Regions from separate parts of the Microbacterium sp. 01T413_2 genome, predicted to be linked through region 1. Evidence: riboswitches for the same ligand, from Rfam matches in the RefSeq annotation. Region 1 holds a riboswitch; the other holds the start of a gene.
What was found. A riboswitch is a leader RNA that binds a small molecule or an ion and turns the genes downstream of it on or off. The one in region 1 is predicted to bind FMN.
Positions count from the first base shown of each region.

Region 1 (7,470 bases):
GTCGCTGGGCGGCGCCCTGCTGCGACGCCTGCCGGTGATCCTGCTCCTCACCCTGGCCGTCGTCGCGCTCGGCGCGCTGGGCGCCGTGTTCGCGCGGCTCGCGACACGGCGCATCACCGGCGATCTCGACGCCCGCGACGTGCGGGAGGCGGTGGCCGGCTACGAGTCGGTGCGCACACTCGGCGAGGCGCTGCGCGCACAGACGCACGAGCACGGCAACCGCCTGCACACGGCGTTGTCGCTCCTGGAACTCGACCGACGCGAGGAGGCGATCGCCCTGCTGTCGGAAACCTCCGCGCAGAGCCAGTCCGTGATCGATCAGATGACGCTGCGGGATGGGGATCCGACGCTCGGCGCACTCCTGCTGGGCAAGGCCTCGCAGGCGAAGGAGCGCGGCGTGCGCTGGCACGTGCACGTGGATCCGGCGGCGCCGCGCGCGGATCTGACCCCCGTCGACGCGGTCGCCCTCGTCGGCAATCTCATCGACAACGCCCTCGACGCCGCGTCTCAGGCGGAGTCCGGCGCCGACCGCTGGGTGCGTGTCGACGTGGCCGCCGCCGACGGCGGAGCCGTCGCGATCACCGTCTCGGACGGAGGTCCCGGCATCCCGGTCGAGCTCCGGGAACGGATCTTCGAGCACGGCTTCTCCACCAAGCCCAGCGAGCGCTCGGGGCGCGGAGTGGGGCTCGCTCTCGTCCGGGACATCGTGACGGCCGCGGGCGGAAGCGTCGAGCTCTCCACCGAGCCCACGGCATTCCGTGTGACGCTGCCCGGCATCGGACGTGAAGGGAGAACCGCATGATCGGAGTGCTGCTCGTCGACGACGACCCGCTCACACTCGAGCTCCACGCGGCCTACATCGCCCGGCTCGATGGGTTCGAGGTCGTCGGAGAGTGCACCGGCGTGCGGGCGGCGCTCAACGCCCTCTCCGCGGACGCGGGGCGGATCGACCTGGTCCTGCTGGATCTCACGATGCCGGACGGATCAGGCATCGACGTGCTGCGCCGCATCCGCGGTGCCGGCAGTGCGATCGAGGTGATCGCCGTGACCAGCGTGCGTGATGTCGAGGCTGTGCGGCGGATGTCGGCGCTCGGTGTGGCGCAGTACCTGCTCAAGCCCTTCCCGTTCGCGGTCTTCCGCGAGCGTCTGCAGCAGTTCCGCGATCGTCACGAACGCGCGGCCGGTCTCGCCGGTGCCGCCAGCCAGGAGGAGATCGACGCCCTCATCGGAGGTCCAGCGACCGGCACGATCGCCCTGCCGAAGGGGCTCGCCGCCGAGACGCTGCACGCCGTCACCGCAGTGCTGCGCGCGCACGGCGACCTCTCGGCCGGCGAGGCCGCACCTCTCGTCGGCGTCTCCAGGGTCACTGCGCGCCGATACCTGGAGCACCTCGTCGCGCAGCAGGTCGCGATCCGCGCCCCGCGCTACGGCACGCCGGGCCGGCCCGAGACGGCGTACCGCCTGGCCGGGGACGCCACCGCGCCGCGCTGAGGCCCGGTGGATCGCCGCTCGGCATTCGAGCCGCGACCGCGGCCGGCCAGGTCCCGGCCGCCAGGTCCTGCCGCGGAGATGCGGGGGTCCTGGTGGCGCGTCCCGCGGTGATAGCGTCGTCGTGTCCTCAGGGCGGGGTGCAAGTCCCCACCGGCGGTGTCGCGGCATGTCCGCGCGAGCCCGCGAACGGTCCCCATGGCGGGGACCGCCGATCCGGTGCGATTCCGGAGCCGACGGTCACAGTCCGGATGAGAGAGGACAGAAGGAGCAGTCCACCATGCCCAGAATCGCCATCGTCGCCGCGCAGTGGCACGCCGAGATCGTCGAACAGACGGTCTCCGCATTCGTCGAACGTCTCGCGGAGCTGGGCTTCGACGAGGTCGACGTGTTCCGTGTCCCCGGCGCGTTCGAGATCCCCCTGCACGCGAAGCGTCTCGCACGCACAGGGCGCTACCAGGGCATCGCCGCGAGCGCTCTCGTCGTGGACGGCGGGATCTACCGGCACGATTTCGTCGCCGGATCCGTCGTCGACGCCCTCATGCGCGTGCAACTGGAAACGGACGTCCCGGTGTTCTCCGCTGTGCTCACGCCGCACAATTTCCACGAGCACGACGAGCACCAGGACTACTTCCGTCGCCACTTCTCCGTGAAGGGCCGTGAGCTCGCCGAGGCCGCCTCGGCCACGGTGCAGAGCCTCGCCGCGATCGACTGACGACCGCTCGACGCCCGCACCGGGGCCCGACGCGGGTCGGCGTGCGCGCCGAGGCCCCGGCCGTGGCCGACGCCGCTGCGCTGCACAGTGGACCTCAGCGCGGCAGGCGTCCCTTGTGCAGCACGCCGTCAGGATCCGCGCTCGCTCGGATCGCCCGGAGCCGATCGAGGTCGGCCGCCGTGGCGCACCGCTCGAGCGTCTGACCGGGCGTGAGGAAGGTCGGCACCGTCCGGTCAGCCGCGACCGGGGCGAGCAGTTCGAGGAGGCCCGCGATGCTCGCGTCGCCGGGCTCGGCCGGCGCGCCCGGGAAGTTCGGCACGAGCGCATGCAGAAGCCATGACGCCGAGGCCAGAGAGGCGAAGCCGGACCGCCGTGGTGCGTCGAGGGCGCCCCCCAGCATGCGCAGATCGATTCCGACGATCGGCGACTGCTCGGGCGCCTGGCGGAACTGCACCAACGCGTCGATCGTGGCATCGTCGAGCCGGTCGAGGGCGAGGGAGGCGCCCCGGCCCGCGGTCGGATCCGTCGGCTCACCCGATGCCGCCGCGAGCGCGGCGGGCGAGGTGGGGCCTGAGGTCTCGCGCTGGACGGCGCCGGCCCGGCGCACGCCCTCCAGGAACGCGTCTGCCGCACCATGGGAGGACAGGGCCTGCACCGTCACGAAGCTCTTTCCGCGGATCTCCTCGGGCAGCATCGGCGCATCCGGCATCCGCATCGAGTTCGTGAACACGTTGAGCGTCGCCGGCGCGGACGCGGCGAGGTCCCGCACGGCGCGGATCACGGCAGCGGAGTCCGCCGCATCGAACGTCAGAGAGGCGCCCCACTGCTCCGGAGCACGAACGAGGTCGATCTCGAGCGCGGTCACGATGCCGACCACGCCGCCGGCGCCGCGGAGCGCCCACATGGCCTCGCGGTCGCTGTCGTCGTCGACGCGCTCGTGCGTGCCGTCGGACCGCAGCACCCACGCCGCGCGCAGGTTGTCGGAGCCGAGTCCGGCGGTGCGGCTGAACCAGGAGTGTCCGCCGCCGAGCGTGTACCCGGCGACCGAGACGACGGGGCTCGTGCCCGCGGGGGCCGCCCAGCCGGTGCCTTCCAGGGCGTCCACCACCGCACCCCAGCGCACGCCGCTGCCGACCACCACGACGCCGGCCTCGAGGTCGATGTCGAGCCGGTCGAACGCCGCCGTCCGGACGATCACGGCCCCGGCCAGGTCCCCGGAGGCGCCATGCCCGCTGGGCTGCACGGCGATCGGCGTTCCCGCCTCGCGCGCGGCGGCGAGGATCCTGCGCAGATCATCGAGACCGGCAGGCGTCGCCACCGCGGCCGGAAGCTGGTCTATCGAGAGGTTCCATGGGCGACGAGCCGCATCGAATCCATCGTCTCCGGCGCGCAGGAGGGAGCCGTCGAGCTCGCTGAGAAGGGCATCGAACGCAGTGAGAAGGGGCATGACGCCACCGTACGATGTCCCACGGACATTCGTCGGCGGTGTCACGCCCCGATGCTCTGAAGCCGGCCTACTCCCCCGCGAGGCCTCCGAGCAGATGACCGAAGGAGCGGCCTTCGCCGAGGTAGTTGCCCGGGTCGAACGGATCCTTGTCGGCCGCCGGCTCCCGGCGGGCCATCGCCTCGGCGAGCTCGCGCGCCCCGCGCTCGACGCGCGTGCTGAGCGGCGCGACCTCGTCGGCCTTCGCACCCCAGTCGCTCGACGCCGCGAACACCCCGGTGGGCACCGGCTCGGCGTGCAGGTAGGTGAACAGCGGACGGATCGCGTAGTCGATCGCGAGCGAGTGCCGTGCGGTGCCCGCGTTCGCGCCGATCAGGACGGGCTTGCCGGTGAGCGCATCCGGATCCAGCACGTCGATGAACGACTTGAACAGACCGGAGTAACTCGTCGAGAAGATCGGCGTCACGGCGATGATGCCGTCGGCCGAGATCACCGTGTTGATCGCCGAGTCCAGCGCCGGCGGCGCGAACCCCGTGAGCAGATTGTTCGTGATGTCGTGCGCGAGATCGCGCAGCTCGATCACGTCGACGCTGACCTCGGAGCCGAGCTCGGTGAGCCGGTGCGCGGTCTCCGCCGCGAGGCGGTCGGCGAGCATCCGCGTGGAGGACGGGTTGCTGAGCCCCGCGGAGATCACCGCGATGCGACGCGCGCCCATCTCAGTTCGCCCCCTTCGTGGCCGCTGCGCCGAAGGAGGAGCCGGCGGCGGCCGGAACCGCGCCGCCGTCCTGGTAGGGCGAGCCGGCGGTCAGGTTGTCACCGCGGTTCGCGCCGGGGCGCGCCTCGCGCGACGGCCCGTCGCCGTACACGGCCTTGACCCGGGCGGCGTGGGTCGGAGCGTCCGGCACGGTGGCGGGGCGGTTCTGCGCGAGTTCCTTGCGGAGCACCGGCACGACCTCGCCGCCCAGGATGTCGAGCTGCTCGAGCACGACCTTGAGCGGGAGCCCCGCGTGGTCCATGAGGAAGAGCTGGCGCTGGTAGTCGCCGTAGTGCTCGCGCATCGCGGCATAGCGATCGATGACCTGCTGCGGAGAGCCGACCGTGAGCGGCGTCATCTCGGTGAAGTCCTCCATCGACGGGCCGTGGCCGTACACCGGCGCGTTGTCGAAGTAGGGACGGAACTCGTCCACCGCGTCCTGCGAATTCGCCCGCATGAACACCTGTCCGCCGAGGCCGACGATCGCCTGCTCCGGCGTGCCGTGACCGTAGTGCGCGTAGCGCTGGCGGTACAGCTCGATGAGGCGCTGGTAGTGCTCCTTGGGCCAGAAGATGTTGTTCGCGAAGAAGCCGTCGCCGTAGTAGGCGGCCTGCTCGGCGATCTCCGGCGTGCGGATGGAGCCGTGCCAGACGAACGGCGCGACGCCGTCGAGCGGGCGCGGGGTGGAGGTGAAGCCCTGCAGCGAGGTGCGGAACTTGCCCTCCCAGTCCACGACGTCCTTGGTCCACAACTCGTGCAGCAGGGCGTAGTTCTCGATCGCGAGCGGCAGGCCCTGACGGATGTCCTTGCCGAACCAGGGGTAGACCGGGCCGGTGTTGCCGCGGCCCATCATGAGGTCCATACGACCGCCGGAGACGTGCTGCAGCATCGCGTAGTCCTCGGCGATCTTCACCGGGTCGTTCGTCGTGATGAGCGTCGTGGAGGTCGAGACGATAAGGCGCTCGGTCTGCGCGGCGAGCGCCGCGAGGAAGGTCGTCGGGCTCGACGACCAGAACGGCGGGTTGTGGTGCTCGCCGATCGCGAAGACGTCGAGGCCGACCTCTTCCGCGTGCTTGGCGATCGTGAGCGTGTTCTGGATCCGCTCGCGCTCGCTCGGCGTCTCGCCCGTCACCGGGTTCCGGGTGATGTCGCTGACCGACATGAGGCCGAACTGCATGCCCGACCAGGTGCTCGACTCGCTCACTGCGCTCTCCTTCAGATTTCTATTCACTTGAATATATCTGGTGAAACACCCGCCTGCGAGAAGTATTCCCGGGATCTACGAGATCGGCCAGGGCGGCTGCGAACGCAGGAGCGCCCGCCCGGTGCAGGACGAGCGCTCTGTCTCGAGGCGCGCTGGTCAGGCGAACAACTCGGCTCCGACGTAGGAGCCCTTGCGCGCCCCGGCCGGGATCGCCCAGATGCCGGATCCGATGTGCTTGATGTACTCGCTCATGAGGTCGGTCGACAGCCTCTTCTGGAGGGCGACGAACTGCTCCGGCGAGCGCTGGTAGGAGAGGAAGAACAGGCCTGCATCGAGACGGCCCAGCTCGTTGTTGCCGTCGACGTAGTTGTAGCCGCGGCGCAGGATGCGGATGCCGTCGTTGACCGTGGGGTGCGCGAGTCGCACATGGGAATGCTCGTCGATGCGACCGCCACGGAACGACGGCTCGGCGAACTCGCCTCCACCCGACAGCGGCGCACCGCTGCCCTTCGCCCGGCCGATGGTGCGGTCCTGCTCGGCCAAGCGCAGACGGTCCCAGGTCTCGATGAGCATCGCGATCTTGCGTGCGACGAGATACGAGCCTCCGGCCATCCAGGCGGGCTCGTCCTTCTCCGATACCCAGACGTGCTCGGCGAGGGCCTCGGTGTCGTCGGCGAGGATGTTCGCGGTGCCGTCTTTGTATCCGAAGAGGTTGCGCGGGGTCTGCTGGTCCGGGGCGGTGCGCGAGGTGCGACCGAAGCCGAGCTGCGACCAGCGCAGCCTGGCGCGGCCGAACGCGATCCGGCTGAGGTTGCGCACGGCGTGCACCGCGACCTGAGGATCGTCGGCACAGGCCTGGATGCAGAGGTCACCACCCGTATAGCCGGCATCGAGGGCGTCGCCGACGAACGCCGGCAGATCGGCGAGCACGGACGGACGCCGATCGGCGATGCCGAACCTGTCCCCCTCCGCGAGGAAGAGGGACGGCCCGAGCCCGAAAGTGATCGTGAGGCCCGCCGCCGTGAGCCCCTGCGCCTCGCCGGTGTCGTCCGGCGGCGCCTCCGGGGAGCCCCCGACGGCACCCGAGGCGCTGACATCGAGACCCTTCGCCAGCCGGGACGCGGCGTAGCTCCAGTCCTGCAGCAGTGAGATGAGATCGTCGCGGCTCGCACGCGGCATCATGTCGAAGCTCGCGAAGTGCAGATGCTCCTGCACGCGGGTGGTGATCCCGGCCTGGTGAGCCCCCTCGAACGCGTACTCGTCGACGGGAGCGGATCCGCCGAGCACCCCAGTCGCGGCGACAGCCGCCGCACCGCCGGCACCGACGGCGATGCCGGCGACGCCGCTGCCGAGCGCCCAGCCGATCAGCCCGCGGCGGCTGATGCCGGTGCGCGCGTCGGTGGTCGACGACCCTTCCGGCACCGCGTCGGCGGGGCGAGCGGATCCTTCCGAGGACTCAGGGACCGTCATGTCAGCCGAGGATCGTGCTGGTGAGCTTGGAGAGCGGCTCGGCGAGCGCGTTCAGCAGGTCGGTGAGGTCGCGCTTCTGGGTCTCGGTGACCGTCGAGTACGCCGCGAAGCCGTCCTTCAGCGAGCCGTGCACCGCGAGTTCGGCCTCCAGCGCGGAGAATCCGCGATCGATCTGCTCCACGAGCTTCTTGCCCTCGGAGCCCTTGCTCTCGGCGAACTCGCGCACGACGGAGAAGGCCATCTTGGATCCCTCGACGTTCGCGGCGAAGTCGGAGAGGTCCGTGCCGGACCACCAGTCCTCCTCGCCCGTGATCTTGCCGTTGGCGACCTCGTCAAGGAGCGAGATCGCGCCGTTGGAGATGCCGGCGATGCCCTTGGACTCGAGGTCCTTCACG
Region 1 covers NZ_JBFTQL010000028.1:3,615-11,084, forward strand. The annotation lists gene AC1DMN_RS14170 (ATP-binding protein) at 1-802, shown strand, start outside; gene AC1DMN_RS14175 (response regulator) at 799-1,491, shown strand; FMN riboswitch at 1,611-1,755, shown strand; partial or broken gene AC1DMN_RS14180 (6,7-dimethyl-8-ribityllumazine synthase) at 1,763-2,203, shown strand; gene AC1DMN_RS14185 (FAD-binding oxidoreductase) at 2,298-3,650, opposite strand; gene AC1DMN_RS14190 (FMN reductase) at 3,718-4,362, opposite strand; gene AC1DMN_RS14195 (LLM class flavin-dependent oxidoreductase) at 4,364-5,578, opposite strand; gene efeB (iron uptake transporter deferrochelatase/peroxidase subunit) at 5,762-7,075, opposite strand; gene efeO (iron uptake system protein EfeO) at 7,077-7,470, opposite strand, start outside.

Region 2 (7,470 bases), on a different contig from region 1:
GACTCGCCGATGATGTGGCCCATGCGGTCGCGCTTGGTCTCGAGGTACTGGTGGTTGTTGGGGCCGACTCCGACGATCAGCGGCACCTGCTCGATGACATCGAGCCCCAGTTCGCGCAGCTGCGCGACCTTGTCCGTGTTGTTCGTCAGAAGGCGCACCTTCCTCACACCGAGGTCGGTGAGGATCCCGGCCGCCGCGGCGTAGTCGCGGGCGTCGGCGGGGAGGCCCAGCGCGAGGTTGGCATCGACCGTGTCGAGGCCCTCCTCCTGCAGGGCGTACGCGCGCAGCTTGTTGATCAGGCCGATGCCGCGTCCCTCGTGGCCTCGCATGTAGATGACGATGCCACCCTCCTGCTCGATCGCGTCGAGGGCCGCCTCCAGCTGCGGGCCGCATTCGCACTTGAGGGATCCGAACGCCTCGCCCGTCAGGCACTCCGAGTGCACCCGCACCAGCGCCGTCTCCGTCGGCTCGCCCGAGACGACCGCGATGTGGTCGGTGCCGGTGATGCGGTCCTTGTAGGCGAGGAAACGGAACACGCCGTGCGTCGTGGGCACGGTGGCGTCGGCGCGCAGGCTCACCCGGCGACGGGTGTTGTTGGCGACGCAGTCGGCCTCGTCCCGTGGGTCGACCTCGTTGAGATGCGCGATCAGCTGCTCGATCGTGATCACGGGGATCCCGTCGCGCTCGCCGAGCTCCATCAGTCCGGGCAGACGCATCATGCTGCCGTCCTCGGCGACGACCTCAGCGATCGCGCCGACCGGGCGCAGACCGGCCAGCCGCATCAGCTCGACGGCCGCCTCGGTGTGTCCGCCGCGCTGGCGCACCCCGCCGTCGACCGCACGCAGGGGCAGCACGTGCCCCGGACGGATGAGGTCGTTCGGCAGGGACGCCGCGTCGGCCAGCACGTTCAAAGTGCGGGCACGGTCGGCGGCGCTGATGCCGGTGGTGACGCCGGAGGCTGCGTCGACGCTGATCGTGTACGCGGTGCTGCGCGCGTCCTCGTTGGCCTCGACCATCGGGGGCAGGTTCAGCGCGTCGGCGATGTCGGCGGGCATGGGTGCGCACAGGTACCCGGAGGTCCAGCGCACGGTCCATGCGATCCACTCGGGGGTCGCGAGCTCGGCCGAGAGGATGACGTCGCCTTCGTTCTCGCGGTTCTCGTCATCCGCGACGAGCACGGGGCGGCCGGCGCGGAGCGACTCCAGCGCCTCGGCGATCGTGGAAAGGCTCATCGCGAGCCTCCTTCCGGTGTGGCGGCGCGGTCGGCGCCGGCGTCTGCGGCACGGAACGCGAGCAGCCGCTCGACGTGCCGGGCGAGGATGTCGGTCTCCAGGTTCACCCGGTCGCCGACGGCGCGGGATCCGAGCGTGGTCGCCGCGAGGGTCTCGGGGATGAGCGAAACCTCGAACCAGTCCTGTGGGGTTGAATCGGTCCCTGAGCCTGTCGAAGGGGGCTCGCTGACTGCGCTCACGGTCAGCGATGTGCCGTCGACCGAGATGGATCCCTTGTCCACGACGAGCGGGGCGAGGTCGTGCGGCAGCGAGATGCGCAGCACGCTCCACTGTGCACCGGGCCGCACCTCGAGCACTTCACCGACGCCGTCGACGTGGCCCTGCACGATGTGGCCGCCGAGGCGGGCGCCGACCGGCATCGCCTTCTCGATGTTCACCCGCGTGCCCACCGTCGCGCCGCCGATCGCGGCGACATCGAGCGTCTGCTTCATGACGTCGGTGTCGAAGGCGTCGGAGGTGGATCCGACCACGGTGAGGCACACGCCGCTCACGGCGATGGACTCGCCGTGCACCGCGTCGGACGCGGCCTTCGGGGCGCGCACGGTCAGGCGCCAGCCGTCGCCGGCGGGCGTGATCGCAGTGATCTCGCCGATCTCCTCGATGATTCCGGTGAACATCAGGCTTCTCCTTCGCTCCGGGAGGGTTCGTTCCGGGAGGTGTTCTCGTCTGCGGGGACGGCGTTCACCGTCGCGTCGTTTTCGGCGGCGGCCGCCTGGGCGGCGGCCGGCCGGGCGATCGCCAGCAGATCCGGGCCGAGCGGCAGCCACTCATCGACGACCAGGCGCCGGGCTTCACCGATCGAGGACACGCCGATGTCGCCGAGGGCCAGCTTCGGTCCGCCGATCAGCACGGGGGCCAGGTAGGCCAGGACCTCGTCCATCAGCCCTTCGGCGAGGAACGCACTGGCCAGGGTCGGCCCGCCTTCCACGAAGACGCGCTGGATCCCACGATCGCGGAGATCCGCGAGGATCGCGGTGAGGTCGTGCTCGGTGTAGAACAGCGGCGCGTGCGGATGGCGGCGCACGGCGGCCTCGGCGGGAGTCTCCCTCGCGCCGATGACCACGGGGACGGGCTGGCGGGGGAGCAGGGCATCGCCGTCGCGGGCGGTGAGGGCAGGGTCGTCGGCCAGCACCGTGCCGGTGCCCACGATGATCGCGTCGGCCGCGGCACGACGGCGGTGCACGTCGGCGCGGGCCGCGGGGCCGGTGATCCATTGGCTGGATCCGTCCGCCGCGGCGGCGCGGCCGTCCAGGCTCTGCGCCCACTTCACCGTCACATGCGGACGGCCGAGGCGCTGCACCGTGAGCCAGTCGCCGATCAGAGCCTCGGCGGCGTCGGCCTGCTCACCGGCGACGACGTCGAGGCCGGCGGCGCGCATCCGCTCCGCGCCGCCGCCGGATCGCACGCCAGGATCGTCGAGCGCGTAAAGGACGCGGGCCACGCCGGCGTCGATGAGTGCCTGGGCGCACGGACCGGTGCGGCCGGTGTGATTGCACGGTTCGAGCGTCACCACGGCGGTCGCGCCGCGGAGCTCGGCCGGCGCGAGCTTCGAGAGCGCATCGACCTCGGCGTGCGGGGTTCCCGCGCCACGGTGCCAGCCCTCGGCGAGCACGTCGCCGGTGGGGGAGAGGATCACGGCGCCGACCTGCGGGTTCAGCCCGCGCGGGCCGCGGCGCGCGATCTCGAGCGCGTGCGTCATCGCCGCCCGCTCCGCCGCTGTCGCCGTCATGTCGCCTTCTTCATCCTGGTCCAGATCACCGGGGTCGGGGCGCACGTCGATCGTGCGTGCTGCCTCTCATCCGGACTCGCGAGCCTTCGCTCGCATCACCGTCGGTCCCGGAATTGCACCGGATCGGCCTCGGATCCGTGTCGGATCCTCGGTTCGCGGACTGTCACCGCCGGTTCGGATTCTCACCGACCCCGGAGCACGTTGTGTTGCTCTCAGCTTAGTCAACGCGCGGATGCCGGTTTCATTCCGGCGGATGCATCTGTGACGCCCCATGTCGTTCCGGCTCACTTCAGCAGCCGCGACAGCCGACGGTCCGCGAGCACCTTGCCGCCGGTCTGGCAGGTGGGGCAGTACTCCAGCGATCGGTCGGCGAAGAACACACTGCGCACCGTGTCGCCGCACACCGGGCAGGGTTCCCCCCTGCGGGCGTGCACCTGCATCCCTCGTCGTTTCGCGTCCTTGAGTTCGGCTGGCGGCTTGCCGCTCGCCTCTGCCACGGCCTCACGCAACGTCGACTGCATCGCGTCGTACAGCCCGGTGACCTCTGCCTCGTTTAGACCGCCGGCGGGCGCGTAGGGCGACATCCTGGCGGCGTGCAGGATCTCGTCCGAGTAGGCGTTGCCGATGCCGCCGATCACCGCCTGGTCCCGAAGCAGACCTTTGATCTGCGTGCGCCGGCCCTCGAGCAGCGCCGCGAACACGTCGCGGGTGAAGGACGGATCCAACGGGTCAGGCCCCAGTCGTGCGATGCCGGGTACATCGGCCGGATCGCGGACGACGTACACGGCGAGGGACTTCTTCGTGCCCGCCTCGGTGAGGTCGAAGCCGCTGCCGTCGTCGAACGCGATCCGCAACGCGATCGGCGACTTGCCCGGGCGGATCAGCGTGGTGGGGAGGGCGTCGTACCAGCGCAGCCATCCGGCCTTGGCGAGGTGGAAGACGAGGTGCAGGTGCGGTTCGGTGTCGCTCTTCAGCGTCAGATCCACGAATTTCCCGTGGCGTGCTGCACCGTCGATCCGTGACCCCGCCAGTGCGGTCACGGGCGGGTCGAAGGTCTTCAGCGCCGCGATCGCCGACACCGAGGCGCGGGTGATGGTGAGCCCGACCGCGCGCTCCGCGAGGAAGTCGACCAGCCCCTGCACCTCAGGCATCTCCGGCATGGGATCATCCTGCCACCCCCGTGCGACATCGGGGGCAGGGCGGTCCGGATGACGGCCGCCGAAGCGCTCAGGGGAGGGCTCAGCCGAGGTCGATCGGCCAGTCCACGGGAGCGCGGTCGTCGCTGCGCAGCAGCGCGCCGCTCCATCCGTCGTCCCGGCCTCGCGGCCCCGGCAGTCCCTGCCGCAGGAGGCCTTCGTAGCGGAACCCGAGCGCCCGGGCGCTCCGCGCCGACGGCACGTTGCCGACCACGGCGCGCCACCGGATTCGGGCGAGACCCAGCTCGGCGAATCCCCAGTCGATCACGGCGCAAGCGGCCTCGGTGAGGTATCCGCGTCCGCGCGCAGGCGCGGCCACCCAGTAGCCGAGCTCGGCGTCGCCGCCCGTCGGGTGCTCGACGATGTGATGCAGTCCGATCGACGCGATCAGCGTGCCGTTGGCGTACGCCGCCCACACCTTCTGGGATCCGTCCTCCCACCACTCACCGACGAGCCGGACGTAGTCTTCGGCGTCCGCGCGACCGTAGGGGCTCGGCACAGTGGTCCAGCGCGGGATCTCCGGGTCCTGGCACGCCTCCGAGATCGCTTCGACGTCGGCGGAGGTCGGGGCGCGCAGGACCAGGCGAGGTGTGCGCAGCTCGACCGGTTCCATCGGTTCAGCCTAGGCCCGCCGCCCGGCCCGGATCGTCCACGTACGTGCGAAACTCAGTCGATCCCGCCGCAGAACCGATCGACGAGGTCATCCGGTGCGCGATCGACTGAGTTCGGAACGGCGAGTGCCCGAGCCCGGAACTGGCGACGCCGTCCGCATCGTCCTGCACAGGCGCGGCAGAATCCGCAGTCTTCACAGATTCCGGCGGCGAGAGCCCATGGCAACTCGCGAACGGCCACCCTCGGGGGGATGATCGACCAGCGATTCAGGACCTTCGAACTGCGCGCCCAGGGGTATACCGGCAGGATGATCGCGCAGGCGGTGCAGCATGGGACGCTGATCCGGCTGCGACAGGGGCAGTACACGACGGCGCGCTGCCCGGAGTACGCGCTCGAGGCGGGACGGTTCGGCGGGCGGGCCGACTGCGTGAGTGCGCTCGCGCTCGCCGGCGTCTTCGTCCGCGAACGGCATCCGCTGCACCTGCAGATGACGCCGCACTCCTCGCGTCACGCTCTCCCCTCGGCACTGATCGTCCGGCACTGGCGGGCGTGCTCCGCGCCCTGGAACGACCTCGCCGTCCCCCTCGTCGATGCACTCGCGCAATCGCTCGCCTGCCAGGAACCGCGGGACGCCGTGGCGTCGCTGGACAGCGCCCTCCATCAGGGGCTGATCGACCTCGACGGGCTCGACGAGGTCTTCGAGCTCGCCCCCCGGCGCACGCGCGTGCTCCGTCGCCTCGTGGACGGGCGGGCGGAGTCCGGACCGGAGACGCTCGTGCGCATCGCCGCCCGCGCGCTGGGGTTCGATGTCGCCGTGCAGGTGCTGCTCGACTTCGGCCGGGTGGATCTGCTGCTCGACGGCTGGCTCGTGGTCGAGTGCGACTCCCGGGCGCATCACGAGGACTGGGCGCAGCGGCGCCGCGACTACGCGCGGGACCGTCAGGCGGCGGCGCAGGGACTCTGCGTGCTGCGACTGATCGCCGAGGACATCATGTACGACCGAGAGGGCGTGGTGGCGGCGCTGCGGGGCATGCGCGGCTTCCGACCGGCACGCCGCCGCAGCGTCACGAACTCAGTCGATCTCGGGGCCCGATCGCAGAACGCGCCGGCGCAGCACCGGATCGACTGAGTTCGGCACGCCGAAGCACGCCGAACACCGCCGAGCACCCGCCCGACCGCCGACTCAGACTCGGCGGAGCAGGCCGACCTTGTCGTACACCTGGGCGAGGGTCCGGTCGGCGACCTCGTCGGCGCGGGCGGCGTTGGCGGCGAGGATCCGGTCCAGCTCGGCGGGATCCGCGAGCAGCTCGTTCGCGCGGTCGCGCACCGGGCCGAACTCGTTCACGACGACCTCGGCGAGCCCCTTCTTGAAGTCGCCATAGCCGCGGCCCGCGTACTCGTCCTCGATGGACGCGATCTGACGGCCGGTGAGGGCTGCGTAGATCGTCAGCAGGTTGGAGACGCCGGGCTTGTCCTCGCGGTCGTACCGGACGGATCCTTCGTTGTCGGTCACGGCGCGCATGATCTTCTTCGCCGACTTGGCCGGGTCGTCCAGCAGCCACAGCACGCCGGCGTCCGACTCGGCCGACTTCGACATCTTCGAGGTGGGGTTCTGCAGGTCGTAGATGCGCGCGGTGTCCTTCTGGATCACCGGGATCGGCACCACGAACGTCTCGCCGTAGCGCGCGTTGAACCGCTCCGCGAGGTCGCGGGTCAGCTCGACGTGCTGCTTCTGATCGTCGCCCACCGGCACGACATCCGTCTGGTAGAGCAGGATGTCGGCGGCCATCAGCACCGGGTACGTGAACAGGCCGACCGAGGTCGCGTCGGTGCCGTACCGTGCCGACTTGTCCTTGAACTGGGTCATGCGACCGGCCTCGCCGAACCCGGTAATGGTCGACAGGATCCACGCGAGCTCGGCATGCGCGCGCACATGCGACTGCACGTACAGCGTCGACTTCGACGGCTCGATCCCCGCCGCGATGTACTGGGCGGCGGTGCGGCGGGTCTTCTCCCGGAGCTCCGCCGGGTCGTTCGGCTGGGTCAGCGCGTGCAGGTCGACCACGGAGAAGAACGCGTCGTAGGAGTTCTGCAGGTCCCGCCACTGCAGCAGCGCCCCGATGTAGTTGCCGGCCTGGAGAGAGTCGGCGGAGGGCTGCATTCCGGAGTAGAGGCGGGGTTTCGTCACAGAACAATCCTATGGGGACGGGATCGAGCGCCCGACCGTGCGTTCGGAGCCTCGACCACAGCGCGGCGACGCACCGTGCGGCAGCTCAGTACGTGTAGTCGACGATGACCGGAGTGTGGTCGCTCCAGCGCTCGGCGTAGGTGGCGGCGCGTGCGACGCGGTAGTTCGTCGCCCGTGCCGCGAGAGGTGCCGTGGCGAGGTGGTAGTCGATGCGCCAGCCGGAGTCGTTGTCGAAGGCCTGGCCGCGCATCGTCCACCAGGTGTACGGGCCGGCGACCTCGCCCGCAGCGACGCGTCCCACATCGACCCAGCCGAGGCCCTTGCCGTCGCCCTCCGCCACGAAGGGGCGCGTGTCGCTGAGCTGGCCCACCATTCCCCGGCCGATGCCCTCCTGACCGATCGCAGGTTCCCCCGCGGCGCCGAGGAAACGGTCGAAGTACGCACGCTCGCGCG
Region 2 covers NZ_JBFTQL010000008.1:55,613-63,082, reverse strand. The annotation lists gene ribA (GTP cyclohydrolase II) at 1-1,232, opposite strand, end outside; gene AC1DMN_RS06755 (riboflavin synthase) at 1,229-1,909, opposite strand; gene ribD (bifunctional diaminohydroxyphosphoribosylaminopyrimidine deaminase/5-amino-6-(5-phosphoribosylamino)uracil reductase RibD) at 1,909-3,021, opposite strand; FMN riboswitch at 3,075-3,224, opposite strand; gene AC1DMN_RS06745 (Fpg/Nei family DNA glycosylase) at 3,306-4,181, opposite strand; gene AC1DMN_RS06740 (GNAT family N-acetyltransferase) at 4,261-4,830, opposite strand; gene AC1DMN_RS06735 (endonuclease domain-containing protein) at 5,080-5,958, shown strand; gene trpS (tryptophan--tRNA ligase) at 6,013-7,017, opposite strand; gene AC1DMN_RS06725 (exodeoxyribonuclease III) at 7,103-7,470, opposite strand, start outside.
Region 2: it holds a riboswitch for FMN, as region 1 does, so the genes downstream of both, ribD (bifunctional diaminohydroxyphosphoribosylaminopyrimidine deaminase/5-amino-6-(5-phosphoribosylamino)uracil reductase RibD) here and AC1DMN_RS14180 (6,7-dimethyl-8-ribityllumazine synthase) in region 1, are expected to answer to the same signal.